One region of the Paenibacillus sp. RUD330 genome, then DNA from elsewhere that is predicted to be linked to it. Evidence: riboswitches for the same ligand, from Rfam matches in the RefSeq annotation. Region 1 holds a riboswitch; each other region holds the start of a gene.

Region 1 (7,354 bases):
CCCGCGCGATGGCGACGCGCTGCTGCTCGCCCTGGCTCAGCTGGGAGGGCCGGTGGTGGAGGCGATGTCCGAGCCCGGCCAGCTCCAGCAGCTCGGCGGCTCTGCCCCGCCGGGCGCGCTTGTCGAGCACGCGGCCGAAGCTGGCGGCGGCGAGCACGTTCTCCAGCGCCGTGAAACCGGGGACCAGCTGGAAGCTCTGGTGCACATAGCCGATATGAGCGGCCCGCAAGCGGTCGAGCTCCGCCTCGCGAAGCTGGTCCGTCCGCTTGCCCATGAAGGTGATGGAGCCTTCCGTCGGGCGCGAGATGCCTGCGATCAGGTGAAGCAGCGTGCTTTTACCGGAGCCGCTCGGCCCGACCAGCGCCTTGCGCTCGCCTTGGCGCAGCTCGAAGAACGGGACATCCAGCACCGGCATCATGATGCCGCCTTGGATGCGGAACCGCTTGACCACTTGCTCCATGGCAATCAGCGTCATTTATTTCAGCACCTCCGTCTTGTCGGCATTGATGCGGATCAGGCTGACGAAGCCGGTCTCCTCGTCGGTCATGGAGCCGACGCTCAGCGTCCCGGTTATCTTGACCTGATGCTCGGTCGGCGTCATCTCCGAGCCTTTCGGCAGATTGACGACGACGATATCGGACGGCCAGTCGGCGTCGGAGGAGCAGAAGGGACAGATTGCCAGCGGAATGCGGGTAAGGACGAAGAAACGGACGGTCGCCGTCAGCGGCGGAGCCATGTAGCCGATCATCTCCACCTTTTGCCCGTCGAGCTCCTTGAGCTTGTCGGAGAAGGTCAGTCCTCGCACCGTCTCCTTGCCGTACAGCTCGGAGAAGCGGATCGTCTCGGGTCCGTCCAGGCTGGAGCGGACGGTCGGCGGAGCGGAGCCTGCCGGACTCGGCGAAGGCGAAGCCGAACTGACGGGCAGGCTTGCTCTGGGACCGGAGGATGCCGGCGGGCCAGCGGATGCCGACGGGGCCGGGGATGCGCCCGCAGCAGGCTTGGAGCCGGATGCAGGAGCTCCGGCGGGCGGCTTGCTCCCCTGCGCGGGAGTCTGCTGCCGCCGCTCCGCATCCGGGCTTGCGGCTGGATAGGCCGTCCCCGGCGCTTGGTCCGCAGCGGGGCTTGCTCCGCCGGACGGCTTGCCGGACGAAAGTCCGGCGCCATCTTGCGCTGCCGGCGCCTCTGCTGCGCGATCGGCCGGCACTTGATTCGCCTTGCCGGTAGAAGCGGCGGGAGCATTCCCGGCCTCGCCGCTGCCCCGCTCTTGCCCGGGCCCGCCGCTGGCGTCGCGGCCCGCCGTCCCGGCTGCCGCGCCGGAAGCCGGTGACGGCGCCTGGCCTGGCTCCGAGGCTGCCTCGGCCGCTCCTATGCGCTCGCCCTGCTCCGCCAGAGGCGCCGTTTCGGCTCGCCCGCTTGCCGCGCCCGTGGCGGTCTCCGCGGCGGACGCCGAAACGGAAGAAGGCTCTCCCCCTGAAGGGAGAGCCTTGCTTCCGCAGCCGGCCAGCAGCAGCCCGGCCGCCGTCAGTCCCGCAAGCAGCGGGACCGGACGGAGGAGTGTTGCCGGACGGCTCCTCATTGGCCGAGGGAAGCCAGCAGCGAATCGCTGGTGACGATCAGCTTGCCGTTCTCGCTTTTGAACTTCAGCGGCACCGGCTTGTTGTTTTTCTTCGCAATGCCCTTGTCCATGTACAGCACGAGCTTGCTTGCTCCGGCGCTCACGAAGGTGACGTTTTTGGCGGCATCATAGGAGGTGCTGCCTCCGACGGACTTCAGGAAGCCGTCCAGCTCGATCCAGGTCTGCTTGTCCGGCTTGCTGCCGTCCAATCTCAGGCCGAGCGCCTGCGCCATCCCGAAGAATACCTCGGTATTGTCCAGCGTGCCTTTGAAATATTCGGAGCCCGGTCCGTGAGCCATCAGCGGCACGTCGTCGGCGGAGTGGACCTCGACGCTTTCGGATTTCGGCAGCGTGCCCGTATGGAGGTACTTGTCCTTGTCAGGGGCGTCCGGATTGGCCAGCGTTCCCGGATTCGCGATATAGGCATCTCCGGAGAGGACGGCCGGAGCCTGAGGAACGGAGCTGAACTTGTAATCCTCGTAATAGTCCGGCGTGGCGCCGAAGACGACGGCCAGCTTGCGGTCGACATCCGGCGTATCCGGGAAGCCGTCCTTGTCGGAGTCGGCGTACGTCGGGAATTTGGACTGCTCATAGGTGCGCACCGCTTCGCGTCCCGTTTTGCCGTCGCCTTCCCAATAGGTGCCGGCGATGCTGGCGGAGTGGGCATGGTCGGCCGTCGCCAGGACGAGGGTGTCGCCCGAGGCGTCCGCGTAACGGCGAGCCTCGCCGATGGCCTTGTCCATCTCGATCGTATCGTAGGCGGAGCGCTCCCAGTCCATCGTATGCAGCTGCTTGTCGATGCTGGCGCCTTCGACCATCAGGAAGAAGCCGTTTTCGTTCTTGCTGAGCACCTCGATCGCTTTCTTGGTCATGTCCCACAGATTCGGCTGGTCGGTGAACGACTTGAGCGCCGCCGTGTTTTTGGTCGAGCGGTCGTAGTAGACGTTCATGTCGCCGGTATGGAACAGGCCGAGCAGCTTGGCAGGCGTTCCGGAGCTTTTCAGTCCCGAGGCGCTGTCCACGAACTTGTAGCCGGCTTTCTCGAAGCCGCCGATGAGATCGTTCTCGTCCTTGCGCTTGGAGCCGGCAACGGATTTGGGGAGGAAATAGGCCGATCCCCCGCCCATGACGACTTCAGGCTGAAGCTTCAGCAGCATGTCGGCGATCTCCGGCTTGTCCGCGCGGCGGCGGGTATGGGAGACGACAGCGGCCGGCGTCGCGTCCTCGATCTCCGAGGTCGTGACGATGCCGACCGACATGCCGCGCGTGCGCTTCAGCATCTCGGCGAGCGTCTCGACCTGCGGATCGTCCAGCGAGCTTTCCGTATTGTCCGGATAGACGCCGAGGGCGTTCACCGCGGATTTGTGGCCGGTATTGTAGGCGCTGGCGCTGTTTGCCGAGTCGGTGACGATGGAATCCATGCCGGAGGTGGTGACGACGGCGCGCTGCTCCAGCTTGTCCATCTCCATGAGGCCGTTGTACTTGCCTTCGGTCAAGCCCTTGGACATCGCGCGGGCGATGGTGATGCTCGGCTGCGACATGCCGTCCCCGACGAAGAGGATGACGTTCTTCGCCTTCTTGCCGGCTGCGGAGGTGGTCACCGCTTGATAGGAGACCGTGCGGGACAAGGATCCGGCCGTCACCTTCACGGTGTAGGAGCCCGGCTTGTCCAGCGATACGCCGCGGATCATGAAGGAGGAGCTTGAGGCGGTGCTGGTCTTCTCGAAGCTTTTGCCGAAAAAGGCTTCCGCGCTTTTGCCGTTGACCTGAATGCTGACGGCCGAAGCGTCTCCGGTCCAGTCGTTCAATTCCACGCGGAAATCGAATTTGCCGCCCGCCAGGAACTTGGCATTATGGATTGGAGCCACGTAAATGGACGGCGCCGCTTTGGCCGTTGCGGCCGCTTCGGCTGCCGCCGCTGGAGCCGGAGCCAGCTCGGCCATTCCGATTCCTCCTGCTGCCATGACGCTCGCAAGCGCCGCCCCGAGAAGCATTTTACCTGCTTTTGCTTTCTTCATCTCCCCAAACCCCTCCGCTACTGAAATGAATGCTTCCACAGCGTAAGAGAGAATGATTAAGCAGGTGCTAACGATTTATGAATAATTGGTAAAATCAAGAAAACGCCTGCGAAGCCGCAAGGCGTTTTCATTCGGGCATCCATTCGGAGTCTACTTGTTCTCCTCGCCAGCCGTTCCGTCCTCCGGAGGGCGATTGCCGTTTTTCAGCTCCCAGATCGAATAGCCGAAGTCCATTTGCAGATGGGGATTGTCCGGGAACTGGGGCCAGTCGCCGCCCCATGTGAAGCCGAGACTCTTGGCGATCGCGACGACCTCCAGCCAGTCGGCCTTGCCGTTCTTGTTCCCGTCGTATTCCATATCCCAGATGATGTCGCCCGTCCGGTCCTTGAGAGCGAAGTCGATCGCCAGACCGTAGTTGTGGTAGGATTCTCCGCCGCGGGCATGGGTCACGATGGAGCCGCCGCCATCCCGGCCTTTGCTGTAGAGGACATCCTGCTCCGCCGAGCTGCGGAAGCCGTCCGTGATGACGACTTTGATGCCCTTGGCGGCGGCAAGCGAGATGAGCTCGTCCTTTTTCCGGTCGAGCACCGGATGCAGCTGCGTTACGGGAGGCACCTCCCGGTACAGTCCCGGAGGGACGACCCGGTCGAACAGGCGCGGCATTTCCAGCTTGAAGAGGGCGGCCGCCGCGAGGACGAGTCCCGCCGCCAGCAGCAGGCAGCCGAGGCCGTTTCTGCGCCGGGTCTGAGTCCGGCCTGCGGACTTGGGGCTGCGGCCCTTTTGTCCGCCCGTCAGGGGGCTTTGCTGCATGAAGATCTCCTTTGCTCGTTCGCTTTGTTCAAGCTTATACGAGCGGGGAGGACAAAAAGCTTCAGGAAACCGCTGATCGGCATGGAATCTGTTTCCAGTCGGTGCGGGCGGGGTAAGGAGCGGTAGGAGCGGGAGCATGCGGCAGCCGGGTCATGTCCAAAAGCAAACAAACCGCTGGCCGCCTTCCCGAAGGGTTGGCTGCTGCGGTTTGCGCAAGGGGATCCGGATTCAGGACAGGCTAGTCCACATCGGGACTGCCGTCGACCGTATCGGCTGGATCGTCGGCGTATTTCTCGTACTTGGTGTCGTCCATGATCCGGCGTGCGGACACGTAACGCTTTGTGTAGTAGGAATCGCTCAGGCTGCTGATCATGACGCCTTTGCTCGACGAGGAGTGGGCGAACTTGCCGTCCCCGACATAGATTCCGACATGCGAGACGCCGCGGCCGCTCGTATTGAAGAACACGAGGTCGCCCGCCTTGAGATCAGCCTTCGCGACTTTCTTGCCCAAGCCTGCTTGGGAAGAGGAGGAATGCGGCAGGGAGATCTTGAATTGCTTGAATACATAGGACGTGAATCCGGAGCAATCGAATCCGTTCGTCGTCGTTCCGGCCGTTTTGTACGGCGTTCCGATGAGATCGCTGATGACACCGTCCATTTTGGAATCAGCCGCTGCGCTGCCTACGCCTGCAGCGAACAGCAGAGAGATTCCGAGGATGAGGCTTGCTGCTTTCTTCTTCAAGCTTGAGTAGCTCCTTCCAGAGCCTACGAGGTTAGCTGTGGGGTTCGGTTGAAGGTTCCCTATGATTCCTGCGGCATGCGCGACAATAGCTGACGGACGCCCAAAATCAATTCACCCGGAAAGTGGTTCCCCCGTTTCCATGTTCAACGGAATTCGGCATTTTGAATGATACTGGAAGACATATTCTTGCTTTTCGCCCCTTCTCCTTCCGAAAACGACATTTTCTAATAATTCTCATGTTTCAAAAAGGCGAAGACAGCGTTTACATCGCTGTTGATAGGTGAGCTTCTCACCCTGCAGCGGATGAAAATGGCGACTCGTCCCGATTTCTGCGCCTTGGCCCGCAAGCCCCAAAAAAAGCCCCGCCTTCTCATGGAGAAGGCGGGGCTTGCTTGATTCCGCGGCCGGATCAAACGGTATAAAGGACGTCTTCCATCAGGGTCAGCAGCCGGGATCTCATGCCGACCAGCTTCATCAGGGCTTCCTCCTGCAGGCTGCCGGTATCCGGGCTGAGCAAGGCGTGCTCGCTGCTGATCGCCTCAAGGGCCTTGCCGGCGTTGGGATTCAGGTCGTAATGCTCAAAGCGGTAAAGCAGCTCGGCGGTGGATTGGTGGAGTTCTTCATAATATGCTTGAATTTGTTCGGTCATCGTTCGATTTTCCTCTCTGGTTTGGTTATTTTCTCTATTCTGCTGTTCGATGTATGGGGGCGGCCCCGAGAGAGCCGGCGATTGTGTGCGGCAACTTCGCTTACAGCATGCCCATTCGTTGTTTTCACTGCTTGCATCTGTCGATGTTCATCCGATCCGGCGCAGACAGCGGATGGGGAGCGGGAGCCCATCTGCCTGCCCGGGGACAGGAACCGATATGCGTGAGTCGAGCGGAAGCTTAGGGTGCCCGATTGCCTGAGAAGTTATTAAACCGGCAGACGCTTTTTGAAAACAAGTCGTAATTGTCAGAGAATTTTCACAATTGTACGATGGAATTATCGCTTTGTCAACTAATGTGACGCGAATCCTCCCAGCAAGCGTACTGTGATGTCAGCAGCCACAAGTCGAGCAGCGTGCGGACGAGATGATAGGCTTGCTGGATGACGAGGGCGGCCAATCCGGCCCATGCCATCGCTGCGGCGCTGAAGCCGGCCCCGATGATGCCGGAAAAGAGGAGCAGGATCAGGCTGAGGCCGGCCATCGGGAGCAGCCGTCTGCAGGCAGCCGATAGGGACGCCGAGACTTTGAGCCTGGATACCGCTCCGAACTGGAGGGAGAGGCTGAGCAGATGCAGAACTCCGATCCACAGCAGCCACGCTGCCGCCCAAGGCAAGATGCTGACGGCTATTTCCTGCAGGGAGGATCCGTTCTTGACGACATCCCTTGCCCGGGAGCCCAGCCACCAGAGAGGAGCGGCGGCAAGAAGCGTTTCCGCCCAGTAGAGAAGCAGGACCGGCTTCCAAGCCTTTCGCATGCCCTGGAGGAATAACGTGCCGCCTTCATGTCCGGCCGCCGTATGGTGGATGGAGTAGAACAGGCCGGCATTGATGAGCGGCGTGACGATCATGCGGGAGAGCAGAAGGGCGGCCAGCGTCCAAAGGACCGGCTGGGCGAGATCGGTCTTCATCAGCCGGAACTGGGCTTCCGCCCAGAACAGGGCGTCCGCCCCTTGAGAAGGCTCGTTCGCTCCGGGATACCGCCGAAGCAGCGGTCCGATAATGGAGTCGACATAGCGGTAGAGAAAAAATCCCCATAACAACCGGTACAGGAACAGGGCGACGGCCACAGCCAGATGCTTGACGGTCAGGCGCCACCCTTGCTTGAGATAAGTAGACACGTTTGAGACTCTCCTCTCTTCGGGCCGCTACCAGGCGAACGCTCCCGCAATCCATTCCAGCGCCTTCACGATGCCGAGGCTGATCCGGACCTCCTGCTTGCGGGGAGCTTCGGCTTTCAGGAAGTTGTTCATCTGCCGGTTGTCCAGCACGTTGGTCCGTTCCGGATCGACCGCGGCCCAGAGCAGCGGGGAGGGAGCGGTCAGCTTGTAGAGCATATCGGATTCCACCCCGTCCCAGGTGCGGGAGGCCGTAGAGCCGTCGGCGAACTTGAAGGTGACCGGAACCGGGCCGTAGACGCCGCCGCCGCGCTTGACGAGCACGTCGGACTCGTACATTTTGGAG
Region 2 (7,354 bases), 1.6 Mb from region 1:
CGGTCATAAAGCCAAGCATGCCGCCGAATCCGACCATAAGATCCATCAGGTCGTCACGCGGTTCCTCGTTCAGATGCTCGCGCGGATCTCTTACATTGACGCTCTCCATTGTTCGCCCTCCTCGCTTCAAGACTCAGGTACCGCCGTCCCGGCCCGGAGGCCGTTATGTATCCGGACAAGACGTTATCGCATCAGCTTGTAATAGTATACCCAACCTGGCGGAGTTATGTAAAGGTGAAATTTGGCTTTTGGAACCGCTGCCGAAAGCGGTGTCCGGCAGCGGCTTACGGGCGCCGGCTCCCTGTGCTACAATAGAGAATACGGCAAAAGGCCAGCGGGGCCGAGCCGCGAAAGGTGGATTGTCCATGGATCCCATCAAGGGGAAGCTAGCGCTCCTTCCCGACCAGCCGGGCTGTTATCTGATGAAGAACGGCGAAGGCACCATCATCTATGTCGGCAAGGCCAAAGTGCTGAAAAATCGTGTCCGTTCCTATTTCAACGGAACCCATAACGGCAAGACGCAGCGTCTCGTCTCGGAAATCCGGGACTTCGAATATATCGTGACGGCAAGCAACATGGAAGCGCTCATTCTGGAGTGCAACCTGATCAAGCAGTATCATCCCCGCTACAACGTGCTTCTGAAGGATGACAAATCCTTTCCTTATATCAAGATTACGAATGAGAAGCATCCGAAGCTGGAGGTTACCCGGCGGATCGTGAAGGACAAGGGCAAATATTTCGGCCCGTATCCGAACGCCTACGCGGCGCAGCAGACCAAGAAGCTGCTGGACCGCTTGTATCCGCTTCGCAAATGCAACACGCTGCCCGACAAAGTGTGCTTGTACTATCATCTCGGCCAGTGCCTCGCGCCCTGCGAATTCACGGTCGAGCAGGAGACGTACGATTCCATGGTGCAGGAGATCGCCCGCTTCCTGAATGGCGGCCAGGACGAGGTCAAGGCGGAGCTGCAGCGCAAAATGCTGGAGGCCGCGGAGTCGATGGAGTTCGAGCGCGCCAAGGAATACCGCGATCAGATCACGGCGATCGATGCCGTCATGGAGAAGCAGAAGATCACGCTCGCCGACGCGCTCGACCGCGACGTGTTCGGTTATGCCACCGACAAGGGGTGGATGTGCGTGCAGATCCTGTATATGCGCAGCGGCAAGCTGATCGAGCGCCATACGACGTCCTTCCCTTATTACGGCGAGGCTTATGACGACTTCATGACGTTCGTCACCCAATACTACAGCGACAATCCGGCTCTGCCGAAGGAAATCCTCTTGCCGGTGCCGCCGGGCGAGCTCCATGCCGGAGCGGCTGCGGAAGAAGGTGCCGCCGGGGAAGCGGCTGGCCGCGGGCGGCAGAGCGGCGCAGGAGAAGCGGAGACATCGGTGCCGGAAGTCGCAGGAAGCGTGGAGGCATCGGTGCCGGCAGCGGACGACGGCGGCGAGCCTGCGGCCGGATCCCATGCGGAGGAGATCCGCTCCTCGCTCCAGAGCTGGCTCAAGGTCAAGGTCCATATCCCGCAGCGCGGGCGCAAGCGCGAGGTCGTCGGCATGGCGGAAGGCAACGCCAAGGTGACGCTCGACGAGAAATTCAAGCTGATCGAGCGCGATGAGGAGCGCAGCGTCAAAGCCGCTTCGGGCTTGGCCGCATCCATCGGCTTGACGACGATCCGGCGCATCGAGGCGTTCGACAACTCCAACATCCAGGGAACCAACCCGGTATCGGCCATGGTCGTTTTCATCGACGGCAAGCCCGACAAGAAGGAGTATCGCAAGTACAAGGTCAGGACCGTCCAAGGGCCGGATGATTACGAGACGATGCGGGAGGTCATCCGCCGGCGGTACGAGAGGGTTCTCAAGGAAGGGCTGGAGCTTCCCGATCTCATCGTGGTGGACGGCGGCAAAGGGCAGATCAGCGCGGCGATCGACATTCTCGAGAACGAGCTCGGCCTGCAGGTTCCGGTATGCGGACTCGTGAAGGATGCCAAGCACAAGACGGCGCAGCTTATGGTCGGCGATCCGCCGGAGCCGGTCATGCTGCCGCGCGACAGCCAGGAATTCTATCTGCTGCAGCGCATCCAGGACGAGGTCCATCGCTTCGCGATCACGTTCCACCGCGAGCAGCGGGGCAAGTCCATGGTCCAATCGACGCTGGACTCCATTCCCGGCATCGGGGAGAAGCGCCGCAAGCAGCTGCTGAAGCATTTCGGCTCCCTCAAGAAGATCCGCGAAGCATCTCCCGAGGAATTCAAGCCGCTCGGCATCGGCTCTGCCCTGGCGGAGCGGATCGTGGCGGCGCTCAAGGAAGAATAGCATACGCCTGCCTCGAGACGGGCAGGACGCAGCAAAAAGCCTGCTTGGCAGCGGCGCCGCTATCGGCGGAGGCTGGCCGAGCAGGCTTTTTTTGATGGCTTTTCCTTGATTGCCTCGCCTGGCCTGCCGGCAGGTTCCCGAGCGCAGGTCCCGGAAAAGGCCGGACGAAGGTCCAGTTCATCCGCCGAATGACGTCATGCTATCATGGTGAAGCGGCAATAGGCTTCGGCAAGCATGGAGGGAAATCATGAACAAAAAATTCGTTCCGATCCTGTTATGGAGCATGGCGGCGGTGTATGTGCTGCTGATGGCGGAGCTGCTCTTCCTGAGGGAGGGGGGCAGCCTGAGAAGCTTCAATCTGATTCCATTCCATACGATCCAGGAATACATCAACGTCGACGGCGGCATGCGCAGGAATGCGGTGGACGTCAACATATGGGGCAACATCCTGATCTTTGTTCCCGCTGGGATCTATGCCATGCTGATCGGCAAGTCGGAATCGTTATGGCCCAGGCTCGCGGCGGTCGCGCTGCTCAGCGCAGCCGTGGAGGCCGGTCAGTATGTTCTGGCCGCAGGGGCGGCCGATATCGACGATGTGATCCTCAACGCGACAGGCGGCTTGATCGGGATCACGATCTATTCCGTCCTGAAGCTGGGATTGAGGAAGCAGGAGCGGGTCAAGCTCTTTCTGTCCCTTTTGTCGGCCGGAGTCGGCGTGCCGGTGCTGATCCTGTCCCTCATCCTGTACGCCGTCAACCGGGTGTGAGCCCAAAGAAAAAAGCAGAGAATCCGTAGATTCCCTGCTTTTTGTTCTGCAGCGTCGACAACAGGAGCCTAACCGGGCGCTATCGGGACGGCGCTCCGCCGCGAGCCGTACCCTTTCATCGCCCAGGCGACGCCGGCAGGAGCGACGATATAGACGACGCCCGCAAGGATATTGGCGCCTCCTCCGATCAGGAAGAGCGAGACCGACATCAGCACGGAGTCCATGATGGCATGGGCGAATACCGCCGTGAAAAATCCGAACCGAAGGAAGATGTATCCGAACAGAAGGCCGAGAATCGTCAGTTCGATCAGCCTCGTCGTAGACGGGTAGATCGGATAGGTCACATGTCCGAGCGCCCAGATGACCGTAGGGATGAGACAGGCGACAAACGGGTTTTTCAGCCACTTCATCAGCAGGCCGATGCCGAACAGCCGGTATACGGCTTCCTCCTGGATGGCCGCGCACCACGCCAGCAGCGGCATCAGCAGCGGAGCGGCCAGGTTGTAAGGCGACTGGGTCACGTCGCTGGTCGACCAGGCTCCGGTGAATGCCGACAGGCCGATCAGGATAACGGTCTGCAGGCCGAGAAGGATGAAGCCGAGCACATAGGCAAGCTTCATGCTGCTCCAAGCGGTCTCTCCGAAGCGGGACTCGCGGGAGGTCAGCCACAGCCGCCTGCCCTGCGCGCGCCATAGTCCATCTCCCGCGACGAGGGAGAAGTAGGCGGATAAAGCGAGCAGGAAGGTGAGGCCCATCGTGATGACGAGCTGGACCTGGACGACGGTCTCGGCGTTGGGCCGCGCTCCATACATGGCCCGGAGGCCGTCGAGCATGTTCAGGTTGTTGATGGCATAAAAGCCGAGGAACACGAGGCTGATCGCCCATCCGCGTCGGAAGGAGCTGTACTTCCTCATGACGATGGAATAGATGACGGCGAGAATGAACAGGATGCCGCTCGGCAGCAGATTGCCCAGCAGCGACAGGCTGGAGGCGATCCGGTCCTGATCCGCCGTGTAGGCGAGGTAATCCTTGGGCACTTCATATCGCGGCGTGAACTCCGCCAGGACGGTCTTGCCGCCAGGCTCCGCTGCGGCGGCGGATGGCGGAGCGGCCTCGATGGTGAGGCGGGCTCGGCCGATCTCTCCTCCCTGCACGGCATATACCGTCTTGTAGCCCGCCGATTCTCCGATCCGCTCCAGCTTGCCGTAGCCAAGCTCGGCGGCTTGCTTGACGGCGAGACGGTCCAGCTCTTCGGCGCTGGGGGCAAGGACGTCCGAGGATTTTCCGGCAGAGGGCTTGAACACCTGCTTCCAGCCGATCACCCGGCCGCTGGCCATGCCGACCTCGACGAACATCTGCCCTTCGGGCAAGGAGAGAGACACCTGCCACGTATCGGTCGGGACGATCTTGCCGGGACCTTCATCGAATTTTTTGGCCAGCTTTTCCTTGCTGAGGTAACCGGTGATGTCCCGGTCGGATTGGTGGACCGTATGAGCGGCGAGAGGCTCGGAGCCGGTCAGCTGCCGGGCGAAAGCCATCGCTGCCTGCTGAGCCTCGTCCTTGGGAACAGGCTTTGCGGAGGCTTCCTCTCCCGACAGCCCTCCCGCGAAGGATGGGACAATCTGCAAAATCAGGAAGATGGCGGCTCCAATGATTCCCGTCCAGAAATACTTTCGATAGCTTTTCTCCAACTCGGAGCTGTTCATGATTGTCCTCCTGACGATGCCTGACTGCAGGGCAAGCTTTTATAACCTTACCACAGCGGCTTTCAAATTATCCATGCCGCGGCAGGGAGAGATCGAGATTTCGCGCAAAAGAAAGAGCAAGGGCAGGATTGCGCCTTGCTGCGCTTGTCCCAGCACTCTTTTCCGTCCCATATCGCCCAGCAAGCTTGGATTGGGACATTGGTAACCCGTCCTCTATCCTATATAATCAAATCCGACCATATAGAACAGCCGAATTTCCAAAAGAATACGGGGGAACCATATAGCTGCCTGGCGCAGCTTGGGGTGAATTCCGTTCCGGCGCAGGCGGCAGCCTGCCGGGAGCGGATAGGGCAGCCGTCATGCCCGAATCCGACAGCTAACCTCGGAGGCTGCTTGACCGGACTCGCAGGGCGCACAGGCACTTGGGTTTCCAGTGCTTTTTTTGTGCTTTTTGAAGCGACGGGGAATGATGCCAGGACTTCGCGAACGGCAGGGATATGGAGGCAAAAGGAGAGTCGCGGGCATGCAATCATGGTCTTCAGTATTCAAGCAAGCTTTCAAATTGTCGCCGCCGCGCATTCTCGTCGCCGGTTTCGCCGTCATGATCGCCATCGGCTCGCTGCTGCTGATGCAGCCGTTCGCGACAGCCGGCGGAGAGGGCACGAGGTGGATCGACGCCCTGTTCACCGCTACTTCGGCGGCCTGCGTCACAGGCCTCGTCGTCGTGGATACCGGCACCCATTATTCGGTGGCAGGCCAGATCATCATTCTGATGCTGATTCAGGTCGGCGGCCTCGGCTTCATGACGATGGCGACGCTGTTCGCCCTCGTGCTGCGCAAGCGCATCTCGCTCAAGGACCGGCTGCTGCTGCAGGAAGCGATGAACCAGAGCTCCATGGAGGGAATCGTCCGGCTGATCCGCAAGGTGCTGCTGTATTCCCTCGTCGTCGAGGCGGCGGGAGCGCTGCTGTACGCGATCCGCTTCGCGGCGGACATGCCGCTCGGCCGCGCCGTGTACTTCGGCATCTTCCACGGCATATCCATGTTCAACAACGCCGGCTTCGACATCTTCGGCGACTATCGGAGCCTTACCGGCTATGTGTCGGATCCGCTCGTCAATATCGTGACGATGGTGCTTATCGTTACCGGCGGCCTAGGATTCATCGTGCTGTCCGATCTGATGGAATGGAGGACAAACCGCAGGTTCTCCCTCCATTCCAAAGTGGTCCTGCTGGCCACGGGCAGCCTGATCGTCATCGGAGCGGTCGTCATCTTCATCTTCGAATATTCCAACGCCAAGACTATGGAGCCGCTCGGCTTCGGAGGCAAGGTGCTCTCGGCCTTCTTCCAATCCGTCACGACGCGCACGGCGGGGGCCAACACGCTCGATATCGGGGCCATGCGCCAGGCGAGCCTGTTCTTCATGATCATCCTCATGTTCATCGGGGCCTCGCCGGGCTCGACGGGCGGCGGCATCAAGACGACGACGTTCATGACGCTCGTCGCCGCGATGGGCGCGATGATCCGCGGCAGGGAGGACATCGTCCTCTTCCGCTACCGGCTGGCCAAGGAGCGCATCATGAAGGCTCTGACGATCACGATGCTGTCGCTTGCGCTCGTGCTCGTCGTGACGATGGTGCTCTGCACTGTCGAGGACCGCGATTTCCTGCGGATCCTGTTCGAGACGGTATCGGCATTCGGCACCGTCGGGCTCAGCACGGGCATCACGACCAGCCTCAAGGATGTCAGCAAGCTGCTGCTCAGCCTGACGATGTTCGCCGGCAGGCTCGGGCCGCTGACGATGGCCTACGCGCTGAGACCGAAGCAAGGCAAGGAATTATATAAAAATCCAGAAGGCAAGATTATCATCGGATAGGAAAGGAAATAAAGAGACACAATGGGAAAGGGTTCAAAAGGAGAGCAATACTGCGTCATCGGACTGGGGCGATTCGGCTCCAGCCTGGCCAAGGAGCTCATGCAGCTCGGCTACGAGGTGCTCGGCATCGATCGCAGCGAGGAGCTGGTGGACGATATGAGCGCCGTGCTCACCCATACGCTGTGCGCCGACGCGACGGACGAGGATGCGCTGCGAGCGATCGGGATCCGCAACTTCGACTGCTGCATCGTGGCCATCGGGGGAGACATCCAGTCGAGCATCATGGCGGCGATTCTGGTCAAGGATTCCGGAGTCGGCAAGGTCGTCGTGAAGGCGGTGTCGGAGCTGCACGGCCGGGTGCTGGACAAGCTTGGCGTCGACAGGGTCATCTATCCGGAGCGGGATATGGGCATCAGGGTCGCCCATCAGCTCGTATCGCCCAATCTGCTCGACTATATTGAGCTGTCGTCCGAATACGCCGTCGCGGAGCTGGCTGTTCCGGGCTGCCTCAACGGCAAGGCGCTGTCCGAGATCGACACCCGCCAGCGCTACGGCTGCAGCATCGTTGCCATCAACAAGCCCAAGGGCATCATCATCGCTCCCCAGGCGGATTCCGTCCTGGAAGAGAAGGATGTCATGGTCGTCATCGGAACGAACGAGGGCATCGAGCAGTTTGAAAACGCGGTGA
Region 3 (7,354 bases), 2.2 Mb from region 1:
CGAGCTGCTGACGCAGATTGCCCGCTCCCTCGGCCTTCAGCAGAAATTCAGCGAGGCCGAAGCCGTTCTGGACATCGCGCAGACGCTGCTTCCGGAATCCACTCCTTCGGCCGCAATCCGCTATTGGCTGGAGCGGGGCCGCGTCTACAACTCCTCCTCCCGCCAGACGGAAGCGCTGCCTTGTTTTGTCGCGGCCGGGCAGGCGAAGCTTATCCGATCCGGCTGGATCTGCTGAAGTCCAGGGATGCCGCCGATCCGGACGGGTACGTATACGAGGAGCTCGGAGAATGCCTGCTTGCGCTTGGACGCTATCATGAAGCCGCCGAATGCTTCGGCCAGGCGCATCCGCTCCTTTCCCAGGACCGCTGGTTTTCCGGGCCGGAGCGGCTTGAGCGGATAAAGCGGCTGTCCCGCGCTAAGACATAAAAAACCAGCAGGCAGGCGCATTCGGAAATGCGCCTGCCTGCTGGTTTTCAATTTGCCCGTCCGGCAAGCTGCTGAAGCCCCGATCCTTGAGCTTGGAGCCTGCCGAAACTCCGAGCCGCTCTACTTGGCCAAATCCTCGATCGAGGAAATATCCATATAGGAAGGAACGACGAGGCCAAGCCTCGTACCCTTCAGGTTCGCCCCGAGATCCTCGTACTTGTCCTTGTACTGCTCCGCATAGTCCTTGTGCGTGATCGGCAGCCATGCCGCCACGATCGCGTCGGCGTCGCCGTTCGCCACTCCCGCCCACATCGGACCGGCTTCCACCTGCAGCAGCTCCGTCTTGTAGCCGAGACGGTTCTCCAGCACCCACGCCACAACGTTCGTGCTGGCGATCTCGGAATCCCAGGCTACGTAGGCGAGCTTGAACGGCTTGCCGGACACCTTCTCGATGCCGTCCACCCAGCCGTCGATCAAGGCCGCGTTGTCTTTCGCCCAATCGGCTGCGGCTGCGGCCGGTTCGGCGCCTTCCTGGATGGCCACCATCACTTTGGCCATATCGGCATCCGTCCATTCGAAGCGGTCGAGGAATTCATAAACCGACGGCGCATCCTGCTTCAATCCGCCGCGCACGATCGTATGGATCTCCTCGTCCTCCCCGAACGATTTTTTGGGATCGTCCAGATATTTCAGATCATACTTCCCGAACATCCAGTGGGGCGTCCAGCCGGTGACGATGATCGGCTCCTTCTTCTTGATCGCCTTGTCGAGCGCAATCGTCATCGCCGCTCCCGAGCCTTCGACCAGCGTCCAATCCGTCAGGCCGTAGTCCTCGACAGCCCGATTGGCGGCAGCCATCAGGCCGGCGCCGGGATCGATGCCGATGATTTTATAGCCGACTGCCTTGCCGACGGATTGCTCGCTTCCGCCGGAATCCGTCCCGTTTCCATTGTTGGCCGCTGAACAGCCTCCAAGCGCGATGGCTCCAGCAAGTCCGAGTATCCCTGCCATTTTCCAAGAGTTCCGAATCAAAATCTATCCTCTCCTGTCTGCATGTTTTTTTCCTTTGACGAGATGCTGCGTCAGCCGATCCAGGAAGATCGCCAGAATGACGATGGCCAGGCCGGCTTCGAAGCCTTTGCCCGTCTTGATCTGGCTGACGGCGCGGTACACATCCGCTCCGATGCCCTGCGCCCCGATCAGGGAAGCGATGACGACCATGGACAGAGCGAGCATGAGCGTCTGGTTGATGCCCGCCATGATCGACGGCACCGCGAGCGGCAGCTGCACCTTGAACAGCTTCTGGGAAGGGGTGGAGCCGAAAGAATCGGCCGCCTCCACCAGATCGGCGGGCACCTGCCGGATGCCGAGATTCGTCAGGCGGATCGTCGGCGGCACCGCGAAAATGACCGAGGCGATGACGCCGGGCACGACGCCCAGATTGAAGAACGTCACGGCCGGGATCAGATAGACGAAGGCCGGCATCGTCTGCATGAAATCAAGGATGGGCGTCACGATGCTCTGCGTGCGGTTGTTCCGGGCGCAGGCGATTCCGATCGGCACGCCGAGCACGATGCTGACGATCGCCGATGTCAGCACGAGCGCCAGCGTATCCATCGTATGGTCCCAATAGCCGAGATTGTCGATCAGGAACAAGCCGACGAATGTGAACAGCGCCATCGGCCAGCGCATGATCCACCAGGCCAGCGCCGTAAACAGGACGATCAGCACGAGCGCAGGGGGAAGATGGAGCAGATAAGAGAAAAAGTCCACGACGCCTTCGATTCCGGCTGAAATCGGATCGAACAGGAAATTCATGTTCTCCTCGATGGAATCGACCATGCGGTCCACCCATTTATCAAGCGGTAGTTTCGGCAGCATCGACGCTCACCTCCCGTTCCGCGACATGTCCGGCAAGCGCTCCGAGCACCGCTCCGCGCACGATGACGCCGACGATCCGTCCCGCCTCGTTCACGACGGCGACCGGGTACTTGCTGGTGCCGCATATGTCGAACAGCTCGTGGAGCAGCATCTCCGGAGTGACGACCGGAGTATCACGGACGACGATCTCCTCCAGCGGCTGCCCGCGCCTCACCGCTTCCGACGCGTCGTCGGCGGTAATGACGCCGATCAGCTTGCGGCTGCGGTCGGTCACGAACAGATTGGAGATGCCGCTCTCGCGCATCAGCTGCAGGGCGACCCTGGCGCCGCGGTCGAGGCCGATCGTCTCGGGACGCAGCATCACATGGGAGGCGGTCAGCACCTTGGACAGATCCACGTCCTCGACGAACCTCTCCACATATTCGTTGGCAGGATTGACCATGATTTCTTCCGGCGTGCCGATCTGCACGATCGCTCCGTCCTTCATGAGCGCGATGCGGTCCCCGATCCGCAGCGCCTCATCCAGATCATGCGTAATGAACACGATCGTTTTTTTCATTTTCTCCTGAAGCTCCAGCAGTTCGTCCTGCATGTCCTTGCGGATGAGCGGATCGAGCGCGCTGAACGCTTCGTCCATCAGCAGGATCTCAGGGTCGTTCGCAAGCGCCCTTGCCAGTCCGACCCGCTGCTGCATGCCGCCGCTCAGCTGCTCGGGATAGCTGTCGGCCCTCTCTTCCAGCCCGACAAGCCGCAGCGCTTCCCTCGCTTTCGGCTCTCTTTCCTTTTTGGGCACCTTCTGGACCTCAAGCCCGTACTCCACGTTTTCAAGCAGCGTCCGATGCGGGAAGAGCGCGAATTTCTGGAAGACCATGCTGATCTTTTTCTGGCGCACCTTCCTCAGCTGCTCCGCATTCAGGCGGGTAATATCCTGTCCCGCGATGCGGATGGCGCCTCCCGTCGGCTCGATCAGCCTGTTCAGCAGACGCACGAGAGTCGATTTGCCGCTGCCGGACAATCCCATGATGACAAAGATTTCCCCAGGCTCGACGGCAAACTGGACCCGGTTGACCCCAACCGTATGCCTCGTTTCTTTAAAGATCCTGTCCTTGCTCCACCCTTCCTTCAGAAGCGGCAGAATTCGTTTTGGATCCTCGCCGAATATTTTCGTCACATCCGTGACTTCAATGATCGACAAGCGCTTCACCTCCTCATGGCCTCGCTTGCGGCCAACGCTCACTCGAACTAGTCTATCGAACAATTTAGGACACCGTCAACCGTTTTATCCGTATAATAAGTACGTACGGTTTTTTCTGTACATACTTTACATGCGAAATGCTCCCGTATCCTCTCACATGCTCGTTCATTAACCGCTTTACATTGCCGGAATTGTTTCTTACAATTACTTTGTCAGCCGAGAAGGCGATGAAGGAGCGGACATGATGACCAATGATTTCGCCGGCTTGGAGGCCGCGCAGGAGCAGGCAATCCAGAAGGCGCGCAAGCGCGTGATCGAGTCCATCGGCAAGAACATGGACCTGTACGGCATTACGCAATCGACAGGACTGCTGTATGGGCTCATGTTTTTCCAGGACAAGCCGATGAATCTCGACGAGATGGGCCAAGCGATGGAAATGAGCAAAACCAGCATGAGCACCGGTATCCGCACGCTGGTTGATTTGAATATGGTGAACAAGGTATGGGAGAAGGGATCGCGGAAGGACTTGTATGAGGTCGAGCGGGACTGGCACCAGACTTTCGCCGATTTTTTCGTCCTGAAGTGGAGAAAGGCCGTGGAGCTCAACCTGATGGCGCTCCGCCGCTCCAAGGCGGAGCTCGACAAGCTGGCGGAGAGCGGCGGCTCGGAAGCCATGCAAGTCCTGATCGGCGGCGATCTCGAGAAGATCCGCCAAGCGATCGACTATTATTTGTGGCTGGACCGGGTCATCGATCTGATGGAATCCGGCGAGATATTCAAGCATGTGCCGAAGGAAGAGCCTTCGGACTGAAGCCAAAAAGAAGCCTTCCCCCGCGGGAAGGCTTCTTTTTGGTCCTGCTGCTGAATTCGGCCGACTGCGCAAAAAAGAGAGACAGGCGGCTCATGCCGCCTGTCTCTCTTCATCCTACACTACCGCCCGTCATTCTCCGGCGTCGTCGGCCGTTTCTTCCTCTTCGCTCACCATCTTGCTGTAATCCTCGCCCGTCGCGACGCGGCGCGCCGTAACGTAGCGCTTGGCATAGTAGGCATCGTCCAGATCCGTGTAACGGACGCCCTTGCTCGAGGAGTGGGCGAACTTGCCGTCTCCGACATAGATGCCGGCATGCGAGATGCCGCGGCCGCTGGTGTTGAAGAAGACGAGATCCCCCGGACGAAGATCATCCTTGTCCACCTTCGTGCCGGCCTTGGCCTGGGACTGGGAGGAGCGCGGCAGCTTCACGTCGAACTGACCGAAAATATAGCGGACGAATCCCGAGCAGTCGAACCCTGCCGTAGTCGTGCCTCCATACTTGTAGGGAGTGCCGAGAACCTTGCCGATGGATGACTTCAACTCGGTGCTCGCGAATACGCTGGATGATGCGAACACGGCAATAAGAATGAAAGCGGTGATGGACATGATGACTTTCTTCACAGATGGTTCTCCCTCCGGTGCCTACGAAGTTAGCTGATGGGTTCGGTAGAAGGTTCCCTAGAATTCTCTCTTGCAGAATTCATTCACCCCGATTGGTTCCCCCGTTTTTCTTAACGAAAATTCGGCATTTATTTGTTTCAAGCCTGTTTGCTAATGGTTAATATTCGTAGTTTCTTGTCGAACTCCTCCCTTTGGATTATTAGAAGTCTTTCATAATTGGTAGGCTTGCAGAACTATGCATAGTATTCCAGACTATGAAAAGCCTCCAGCATTGGCACGGCTTTAGTTGCATATCCCTATAATTCTACGAAAAGTGGATAATCTGTTCGGCACCATGAACGGCGCCAAATAATCAAAGCCTGGCACCAGGATGGCCCCGAGCCTTCAAGAATAGCTGTTTTGTCGAATTGCGTTGTGAATGACGCCGACTCTTTCTTGGCTCGATGTTCTCCAGCTCCCCTCCACGCCGATCCTGCTCAATATCTTTTCCAAGATGACGATTGCCGGATAGCGGACGAGGCGAAGGGAATAGGATTGCGCCCGCCCCCTCCCCTGCACGGCATGAATAGTCCCTTTTCCTTGATCCTCTCCAGGCCTCTATTCCCATTTGCTAGAAATTTCTCCCTGTCTCCATCCAATTTTCCCCTTTTATCGATAAGCACTTTCATTGATAATGAAAGTGCTTTCAATAGATTCGACAAAAGGAGGCCGGATATTCCCTCTCATTCCTGCTTCGCCCCTATCATTCCATCCTTCAGGAGGTATCGTTCATGTTCAAACCGAACCGCCGCATCGCCGCTTCCGCGCTGAGAGTCTTGATGCTTGCCGTGCTGCTTGCCTTCTCGCTCATTCCGCAAGGCGTCGCCGTCCAGAAGGCCAGCGCTGCGGATGCATGCAGCGGAATCGCTGCCTGGAGCTCGTCATCCATCTATACCGTCGGGCAGAAGGCGGTCTACTCCGGCACGCTGTACGAAGCCAAATGGTGGACGCAAGGCGAGCGTCCGGATCTCGCCGGAGAATGGGGAGCTTGGAAAGTGCTGTCCGTCTGCTCGGCATCCCCTACGCCGACTCCGACAGTAACGCCTGCTCCTTCGGCAACGCCTAAGCCTAGCGCCACGCCGACACCGACGCCGGTGCCGACCAAAACGCCGACGCCGACGGCCACTCCTGCGCCTGCCGGAAAAATCATCGGCGCCTATGTAGCCGACTGGCATTTCCCCGTCATCAGCACCGTGCCGGCCGAGAAGCTGACGCATGTGTTCTACGCCTTCGCCGACGCGACCTCTACCGGTGTCGGCGGAGGGGATGCCGGCAAGCTGTCGCAGCTCGTCTCGCTAAAATCCAAAAATCCGAATCTCAAGGTTCTCGTCTCCGTCGGCGGCTGGGGCCGCTCCGCCAGCTTCCCGGCAGCGGCGGCTTCGGAAGCAAGCCGCACGGCGTTCGCCAACAGCGCCGTCTCCTATATCAGGGCCAATAAGCTGGACGGCATCGATATCGATTGGGAATATCCGGGCTCCGGCGACCGCGCGAACTATACGTTGTTCATCCAGAAGCTCCGTTCGGTTCTGGACGCGGCCAGCTCCGCCGATGGACGCTCCGCCAACAAATACCAGCTCACTGCCGCAGTCGGCGCCTCCGATTACGGTCTCGGCAACATCGATATCGCCGCCGTCATTCCTTCCTTCGATTTCCTCAATGTCATGACGTACGATCTGCAGAACGGAGCGAATACCCATCACACCGCTCTATACAACTCCTCGATGGCAAGCTTCAGCGTCGATTCCGCCGTCAAACTGCTGAAGAGCAAGGGCGCTCCGGCAGCGAAGCTCGTCGCCGGAGGCGCCTTTTACTCCCATGGCTCCGGCGACTACACCTATGATGAGCTCAAGGCGAGCTATATCAACAAGAACGGCTGGACTCGCCAGTGGGATTCCACCGCAAGGGCCCCGTACCTGACCAATTCCAGCGGCGGCTTCCTCAGCTACGACGATGCGGAATCGCTGACGGGAAAAGTGAATTACGCGAAATCCGGCGGCCTCGGCGGCATCATGTTCTGGGAGTACGGCCAGAACATGAACGGAGAGCTGCTGGAAGCCATCTATCAAGCGATGAAGTGATCCGCGGATCGCAGAACGAAGGAGAGCCCATGATGCCGGATCGGCATCATGGGCTCTTTTTTGGCCGGACAGCGCTTGCAGGCTGTTTTCTTACAGAAGAGACTGAAACGATTGCCGGATGACGTCGCCGCGGCTGATGATGCCCGCAAGGACGCCGCCCCGGTGGACCGGCAGCTTTTTGATCTGCTTCTTGCCCAGGATGGCGGCGATCTGCTCGATGTCGTCCTCCACGGAAGCGGTTACAACTTTTTTCTTGGCGATCGCCATGACGTTCAAAGGAAGCAGCCGCTTCAGCCTCTCCTC
Region 4 (7,354 bases), 200 kb from region 1:
TGGCCCAGGGAAGAGAAGCTTCTTAGCCTATGCGCGGCTTTGCTTCATGATCTCGGGCATGGGCCGTTCTCCCATTCCATTGAAGAAATCATGGAATTCGACCATGAGGAATGGAGCTGCTCTATTATAGAAGGAGATACGGAAGTGAACCGGCTCCTGCGTTCCGTCGAGCCCGGATTTCCGGGCAAAGTAGCCTCCGTAATCCGGAAAACCTACGAGAAGCCGATCGTCATTAATTTGGTGTCGAGCCAAATGGATGCGGACCGCATGGATTACCTGCTGCGGGATGCCTACTTTACCGGAGTCAATTACGGTACGTTCGATCTGGACCGGATTCTTCGCGTGCTTCGCCCCCACCAAGGCAGGATTGTCGTCAAGGACAGCGGCATGCATGCGGTCGAGGATTATCTGATGAGCCGATATCAGATGTATTGGCAGGTGTATTTCCATCCGGTTACTCGCAGCTCGGAGATTGTTCTGAGGAAAATTCTTCTGAGGGCCCAGGAATTATGCCGTTCGGGCTATGCCTTCTCCTGGATTCCCGAGCCGATCAAGCGGCTGTTCAGCCAGGACCTGGATGTGGCTTCTTATTTGAAGCTGGACGAATCGCTTGTCCAAACGGCTTTTGCCGCTTGGACCGAAGAGGAGGATAAGCTGCTGGCATCCTTATGCACCCGATTCCTTAATCGCAAATTGTACAAGTATATAACCTTCGACCGCGAACATGAATCAGACGCCCAGCTGTTCTGCGAACGGCTGGCCGCCGCTGGAATGAACCGCGATTACGAGCTGGAAATTGATTTTCCTTACGATCTTCCCTATCATGTGTATCGTTCGGGAATGGACAAGCAGGAGGAAGGAAACCGGGGCAAGCCTCCGATCCTGCTTCTTGACAGCTCCATGCAGCTGACGGAAATATCGGCGCAATCCGATGTCGTGAGGTCGATAACGGGCATGCACCGCGGCCAATACCGGCTCTTCTACGATGCCGAAGCGGCTTCGCTGCTCAGCTATCGCATGGAGCCGGAAATTCGGGAAAGACTTGGCCTGTAGGCCGCAATTCGAAAGGAGTCGAAACATGGCAGGATTGATTGACACGCACACGCATCTGGACGCCCCCAAATTCGACAATGACCGCGAGGAAGTGATCCAGCGCGCCCGCGACGCGGGGGTAGAGCTGATGTTCAATGTCGGATTCAACCGCGAGACGATTCCGACGACGCTGGAACTTGCCGAAAAATATCCGTTCATCTACGCCATTGTCGGGTGGCACCCGACGGACAGCGCCGATGTGAGGGAAGGGGACCTCGAACGGGTGGAGGCGCTGATGGCGCATCCGAAGGTCGTCGCTATCGGGGAAATCGGATTGGACTATTATTGGGACACCGCTCCAAAGGATGTCCAGCAGCAGGTATTCCGCGAACAGATCCGCATCGCGAAGCGTACGGGCAAGCCGATCGTCATTCATAATCGCGATGCCCATGAGGATGTCGTCCGCATCCTTCGGGAAGAGAAGGCGGCTGAGGTCGGAGGCATCATGCACTGCTTCTCCGGCAGTTGGGAAACCGCCAAGCAATGTCTGGACATGAACTTCTATATTTCGTTCGGCGGGCCGGTGACCTTCAAGAATGCCAGGGTGCCGAAAGAGGTTCTTGCGCAGGTTCCCCTGGACCGTCTGCTGATCGAAACGGACTCCCCCTATCTGGCTCCTCATCCTCATCGAGGGAAGCGGAATGAGTCCGCATTCGTGGCATTGGTTGCCGAGACAGCGGCGGAAATAAAAGGTAAAAATGTGAATGAGATCGTTTCCATCACATCCGCAAATGCAAGAAAATGTTTCCAGCTTTCTTAAAATCGGGCGAAAAAGCTTGTAAAAAGGTGCTTGGCTGAGAAAAATTATATTTCTGCTCTGTCAAACCGCCCAAAACGGCCGGATTTTCCTCTAATTTGGCTGAAAGAGTCTTTTATCTCTTCTTTACAATCGGTTGACCGAAACTGTATGATTCAACTCAGAGCTTTGAGTGATGCAGTTTTTTAATCATTCGCTTAATCTCCCCACAAGGGAGAGCGGGGGAACCAAGCAGCGATTCCATGCAGTCCCGGATGACATGATTTTCCGGAGCGGACTGGATGGACGAACTGACCTTTTCCAGGGGTGAATTTCGCCAAAAGGCCTTGAGCAGGCCGAGTAGGCGAATAGGGCAGCTCTCTTGTCCGAACCCGTCAGCTAACCTCGTAAGCGCATATAAGAGAGATCAACCTCGTGCTCCACTTTCCATGTGTTCAGCGTGACCAACCCGGGAAGCCACGATACAGATCCTCTGTCGACGGCTTCTTTTTGTTTGAATATTGCGTAAACCGTCGACATAGGGTTAACCGTGGAGGTGAAGCAAGAGGTTGATAGGCGTGCTGCTCGGCACGTACAAAACCTAATAGTCGCGTCTTAAATAGTCATGCGTAACACGAGGCGGCGGGGCTATGTAAGGAGGACCGAAGAAGTGGGCGCAATTCCCTTAAAGGACACCCATGTACAACGATCATCCAGCAAGTCTTTCCAATGGCGATGGAAGCATGAAAACCTGCGTTTGATCCTACTGAGCTTAATTATCTCAATCGCGATGACTTTCATGTTTTTGGTGTTGTTGCACGGAACGTCTGAGAAGAACGTCTCCGTAGTGTTGAACGGACAGGAAACGATCCTGAGCACGAAGCAGGATGTCCTGCAGCACCTACTGGATGAACAAGCTATAACTGTCGGACCGCACGACCAGATTTCAGTTCCGCTGAGCGCGGCGCTCAAGGATGGGGACCGGATCATTGTCGATCAGGCTGTGCCGGTGACGATTATGGCTGACGGAAAGACTACGACGGTGTACACGACCGAAAAAACCGTGAAGGCCGCGATCGGAGAGTCCAATATTCCGATTCGCGAGCAAGACAAAATTCTCCCTGACACCTCCTCGCAGCTGAAACCGAACATGACGATTCGGGTGCTGCGAATCGACAAGCATACGACCACGACAAAGCACGACATTCCTTTCACCGTCATCCGCAAAGAGGATGCTACCTTGGAAAAGGGGCAGCTAAAAATGGTGAAGGCCGGCCAGAACGGCCAATTGGTCAAAACCTTCGAAAAGGTATACCAGGATGGTAAGATGGTATCCATGACGCTGCTCGCCAAATCGATGGAACAGCCCGCCGTCAACAAGATCGTTGCGGTCGGCACCAAGGAAAAGCCGAAGCCTAAAGCTGTCGCTCTCAGCGCAGCGTCTTCGGCATCGCAATCCGTCACCAAATCAGGCCTCTCGCTCAAAGCCAAGAAAGTGCTGAACAACGTCACCCTGACGGCTTATACCGCCGGTTTTGCCTCGACAGGCAAATCCAAAGGCGATGCCGGCTACGGCATCACCGCTTCCGGAGCAAAAGTATCGGAAGGCCGCACCATTGCAGTCGACCCGGATGTCATCCCGATGGGATGGTGGGTATATATAGAAGGAATCGGCTTCCGTCGTGCAGAAGATACGGGGAGCGCGATCAACGGCAAGAAGATCGACGTGTTCTACGAGAGTGAATCTTACGTGAAGCAGTTCGGCAAGAAGCGCGGATACACCGTATACGTGCTGGGACCAACCAAGCCGAAGCTGAGCTGATTCAAGCGATACGGGTCCGCCTTTACGAGGCGGTCCCGTTTTGGACGTTTACCGGCTATGAGGAGATTAGAGAGGGCTTTTTTGGCTCATGCTAGGACGACTGCCGTCCTTTTCCGGCCGCAGTCCGGATCTCGGCTGGCCGGCATTCAAGAGGCCCGAGCCTCTTTTTCTTTTTATACCCCCTCAAACGCGTATTGAATTAAAGGAGACAAGGCCTTGATCAAAGAAATTATCGTCGTGGAGGGCAAGGACGACACGGCAGCGATTCGGCGCGCCGTGGAAGCCGACACGATCGAAACGAACGGCTCGGCGATCGGCGAGGAAGTGCTGCGCCGGATCGAGCTCGCCATGCAGCGTCGGGGAGTCATCATCTTCACCGACCCCGACCACGCAGGAGAGAGAATACGCAAAATCGTCTCGCAGCGGGTGCCCGGCTGCAAGCATGCCTTTCTGCCGCAGGAGGACGCCTTGCGCAAAGGCGACATCGGCGTGGAGAACGCTTCCCCCGAAGCGGTCAGAAGAGCGTTGGCGTCCGTTCGGACGGAGGGAGATCCGGAGAAGGCGGAAATCTCGAACAGCGATCTGCTGGAAGCCGGTCTGCTGGTGCATGGAGATGCGGCCCGGCGTCGACTGCTCATGGGCAACCGGCTGGGCATCGGCTATTGCAACGGCAAGCAGTTCCTGAAGCGCTGCGCCAGCTTTCAGATCACGAAGGAAGAATTCGGACAAGCCTTGCGGCAGATGGAGGAGGAGATCGCCCATGGACGTAGCGACACCTAGAAGAACGAAGGAAATCATCGAGAGGCATGGTTTCTCCTTCAAGAAGAGCCTGGGGCAGAACTTCCTGATCGACCCCAATATTCTGAACAAGATCGTAGCCGCGGCCGGACTGGACGCAACCAAAGGGGCGCTGGAGATCGGTCCCGGCATCGGTGCCTTGACCCAGCAGCTCGCCAGGGAAGCGGGCAAGGTGGCAGCGGTCGAGATCGACCGGCGGCTCATCCCGATTCTTCAGGAGGTGCTGGAAGCCGACGAGAATGTGCGTATCGTTCACGGCGACGTGCTGGAGATCGACCTGCAGGCGCTGTTCAAGGAGCAGTTCGGCGAGGTGAGCGGCGTCAGCGTCGTGGCCAATCTGCCTTATTACGTGACGACTCCGATCCTGATGAAGCTTCTGGAGGAGCGGCTGCCGCTGGAGAACATCGTCGTCATGATCCAGAAGGAAGTCGCCGAGCGGATGGCGGCCAAGCCCGGCACGAAGGCCTATGGCAGCCTCAGCGTGGCCGTCCAGTATTACGCGGTGCCGGAGCTTGTCTGCATCGTGCCTCATACGGTGTTCATTCCGCAGCCGAACGTCGACTCGGCCGTCATCAAGCTGGCGATGCGGGACAAGCCTGCCGTCGACGTGGCGGACGAGGATTTCTTCTTTCGCACGGTTCAGGCCTGCTTCGCGCAGCGCCGCAAGACGATCCACAACAATCTGTCCTCCTGGCTCGGCAAGGACAAGCGGGAGGAGCTTACCCGCATCCTCGAATCGACGGGTATCGATCCCGTGCGGCGGGGCGAGACGCTGTCGCTGCAGGAATACGCCTCTCTGACGGCGGCGCTTGAAACACATGGCCTCAAGGGCTGACAACCCGGCAGCGCTGCTTCGTCAAAGCGAAGCTCTTCATGAGGATCCGGTCGGATCCTTTCATGGAGGGCTTTTTGTGCCGGGAGCCAGCGCCAGCGCCGCAGCGCCGAAAACCCGTTGTCACCTCCGGCGGCCTATGCCCATACCATAAGGCAGAGGTGATGGGCCTAATGAATCAAGGGGATTTTGTCGTTCGGCGCTCCTACGGCGGGGATGTATTGTTCCGCATCGAAGCTGTCCGCGGGGATACCGCCATTTTGAAGGGAGCGGATTACCGTCTGCTCGCCGACGCGCCGCTCGGCGACCTGACGAAGGTGGCCGATCCGGAGGAGCTGGGCGTCACGAAGTCGGTCCGAAGCAAGGTGAAGGCGTCCAATCAGCGAATGAGCCAAGAGCTGATCGATCAGTCCGTCCATCACGAGATGGACTTCCGTCCCGGAGACTCCAATGCTTCCGCACAGGCATATTTCGATCTGCCCGGCAAAGTTCTGCATCTGGACGGCGACGCCAACTATATGCGCAAAAGCATGCAGCTGTACAATCAGATGAAGGTGCCGGCTCAAGGCCTTCATGTCGGCGAAGCTCAGATGGCGGATCTGCTGTACCATCTGCTGCCGCAGGTGAAGCCGGATGTCGTCGTCATTACCGGCCATGACGGCCTGCTAAAGAACCGCCCTACAGGCGATCTCTACAGCATAGGCAGTTATAAGAACTCCCAGAACTTCGTCAACGCGGTCCATGTGGCCCGGGAGTACGACAAGAACCGCGACAATCTGATCGTGGTCGCAGGGGCATGTCAGTCCCATTATGAGGCGCTGCTTCAGTCCGGAGCCAATTTCGCCAGCTCGCCGGGACGCATCCTTATCCATGCGCTCGATCCGGTCTATATCGCCATCAAGGCAAGCTACACGTCGATCCGGGAGCCGATCAACCTGCCGGATGTCATTCACGGCACGATTTCGGGCATCGACGGAGTGGGCGGAATCGAGACGATGGGACGTTACAGGGTCGGTCTTCCGAAGCCGCAGACGGTTACGAATGTGAAGCCAAACCCTTATTATGCGTAAGCTGTAAATCCTTATTCATCTTGAAAACGAAGTCGAAAAATTTTCATTGACACTAAAGTTAGACCGATGATATAATTTTCGTTTATTTGACAACGCCTCCTCCCTTGGGCTATAATGGACAAGGAAAGAGGTGGTAGTTGCCAATGGCTAGAAATGCTTTGTCTGAGATCAAGCGCAGCATGGAAGCGCATGTTGGAGCCAAGATCATGCTGCGGGCTAACGGAGGCCGGCGCAAGACGGTTGAACGTTCCGGTGTTTTGGAAGAAACCTACCCATCTGTTTTCATTGTCAAGCTGGATCAGGATCAGCATGCTTTCAAGCGTGTGTCCTATAGTTACGCGGACATTCTGACGGATTCCGTCGAGGTCACCGTCTGCAACGACGAAGGCCAAGTACGGATCAATCCCGTTCACTGAACGTCCCATATATGCTTAACCGGGGAACTTCGCGCGACCGCTGCCGGCTGTCGTGCTTTTTTTATGCTTGCTTTCGGGGACCGCATAGAAGCGGGAGTCCGCTCTCATACTACAGGAAGGGCTGTCGCCGATGGACGGCCCAATACAGCCGCAGGGCAAGGAGGCTACGCATGAGCCGCAGAAGACGCAGCATAATGTCCGAACAGCTGAAGGTGGAGCTCGCCAAGGATCTTGGCTTTTACGACACGGTCCAGGAAGAAGGATGGGGCGGCATCAAAGCCAAGGACGCGGGGAATATGGTCAAGCGCGCCATTCAGATGGCCGAGCAGGCCGCAGCGCGCCAGAACCAGAGCTAGAGCATAACAAGCGGCTTCCGGCGCGGTTTCCCGCGCATGGGGCCGCTTTCGCTTTTATCCGTTCGGATGGTATAATAAATCCAGTTTATCTAACGAACGGGTGACGACATATGAAAATCTACGAGAAGGCCCCGGCCAAAATCAACCTGCTGCTGGACGTGCTGCGCAAGCGCGCGGACGGCTATCACGAGGTTGAAATGATCATGACCATGGTAGACCTGTCGGATCGCCT

The links. Region 1 has a riboswitch for cyclic di-AMP ahead of CIC07_RS01060 (C40 family peptidase). Riboswitches for the same ligand answer to the same signal wherever they lie in the genome.
Region 2: another riboswitch for cyclic di-AMP. It lies ahead of CIC07_RS19280 (TrkH family potassium uptake protein); the one in region 1 lies ahead of CIC07_RS01060 (C40 family peptidase).
Region 3: another riboswitch for cyclic di-AMP. It lies ahead of CIC07_RS16410 (C40 family peptidase); the one in region 1 lies ahead of CIC07_RS01060 (C40 family peptidase).
Region 4: another riboswitch for cyclic di-AMP. It lies ahead of CIC07_RS00140 (resuscitation-promoting factor); the one in region 1 lies ahead of CIC07_RS01060 (C40 family peptidase).

The regions. Positions count from the first base shown of each region.
Region 1 covers NZ_CP022655.2:227,466-234,819, forward strand. The annotation lists gene CIC07_RS01040 (ABC transporter ATP-binding protein) at 1-475, opposite strand, end outside; gene CIC07_RS25155 (hypothetical protein) at 476-1,576, opposite strand; gene CIC07_RS01050 (alkaline phosphatase) at 1,573-3,633, opposite strand; gene CIC07_RS01055 (M15 family metallopeptidase) at 3,784-4,296, opposite strand; gene CIC07_RS01060 (C40 family peptidase) at 4,682-5,185, opposite strand; cyclic di-AMP (ydaO/yuaA leader) riboswitch at 5,191-5,354, opposite strand; gene CIC07_RS01065 (hypothetical protein) at 5,595-5,834, opposite strand; gene CIC07_RS01070 (hypothetical protein) at 6,181-7,011, opposite strand; gene CIC07_RS01075 (M1 family metallopeptidase) at 7,039-7,354, opposite strand, start outside.
Region 2 covers NZ_CP022655.2:4,208,146-4,215,499, reverse strand. The annotation lists gene CIC07_RS19300 (hypothetical protein) at 1-109, opposite strand, end outside; gene uvrC (excinuclease ABC subunit UvrC) at 366-2,318, shown strand; gene CIC07_RS19290 (VanZ family protein) at 2,566-3,084, shown strand; gene CIC07_RS19285 (CPBP family intramembrane glutamic endopeptidase) at 3,153-4,790, opposite strand; cyclic di-AMP (ydaO/yuaA leader) riboswitch at 5,028-5,195, shown strand; gene CIC07_RS19280 (TrkH family potassium uptake protein) at 5,314-6,666, shown strand; gene CIC07_RS19275 (potassium channel family protein) at 6,688-7,354, shown strand, end outside.
Region 3 covers NZ_CP022655.2:3,612,326-3,619,679, forward strand. The annotation lists gene CIC07_RS16385 (hypothetical protein) at 1-235, shown strand, start outside; gene CIC07_RS16390 (glycine betaine ABC transporter substrate-binding protein) at 547-1,437, opposite strand; gene CIC07_RS16395 (ABC transporter permease) at 1,462-2,307, opposite strand; gene CIC07_RS16400 (quaternary amine ABC transporter ATP-binding protein) at 2,285-3,502, opposite strand; gene CIC07_RS16405 (GbsR/MarR family transcriptional regulator) at 3,744-4,313, shown strand; gene CIC07_RS16410 (C40 family peptidase) at 4,443-4,934, opposite strand; cyclic di-AMP (ydaO/yuaA leader) riboswitch at 4,938-5,071, opposite strand; gene CIC07_RS16415 (glycosyl hydrolase family 18 protein) at 5,705-7,051, shown strand; gene CIC07_RS16420 (CBS domain-containing protein) at 7,142-7,354, opposite strand, start outside.
Region 4 covers NZ_CP022655.2:26,537-33,890, forward strand. The annotation lists gene CIC07_RS00130 (HD domain-containing protein) at 1-1,053, shown strand, start outside; gene CIC07_RS00135 (TatD family hydrolase) at 1,079-1,852, shown strand; cyclic di-AMP (ydaO/yuaA leader) riboswitch at 2,034-2,257, shown strand; gene CIC07_RS00140 (resuscitation-promoting factor) at 2,499-3,650, shown strand; gene rnmV (ribonuclease M5) at 3,867-4,430, shown strand; gene rsmA (16S rRNA (adenine(1518)-N(6)/adenine(1519)-N(6))-dimethyltransferase RsmA) at 4,411-5,283, shown strand; gene yabG (sporulation peptidase YabG) at 5,454-6,350, shown strand; gene veg (biofilm formation stimulator Veg) at 6,494-6,766, shown strand; gene CIC07_RS00165 (small, acid-soluble spore protein, alpha/beta type) at 6,937-7,122, shown strand; gene ispE (4-(cytidine 5'-diphospho)-2-C-methyl-D-erythritol kinase) at 7,233-7,354, shown strand, end outside.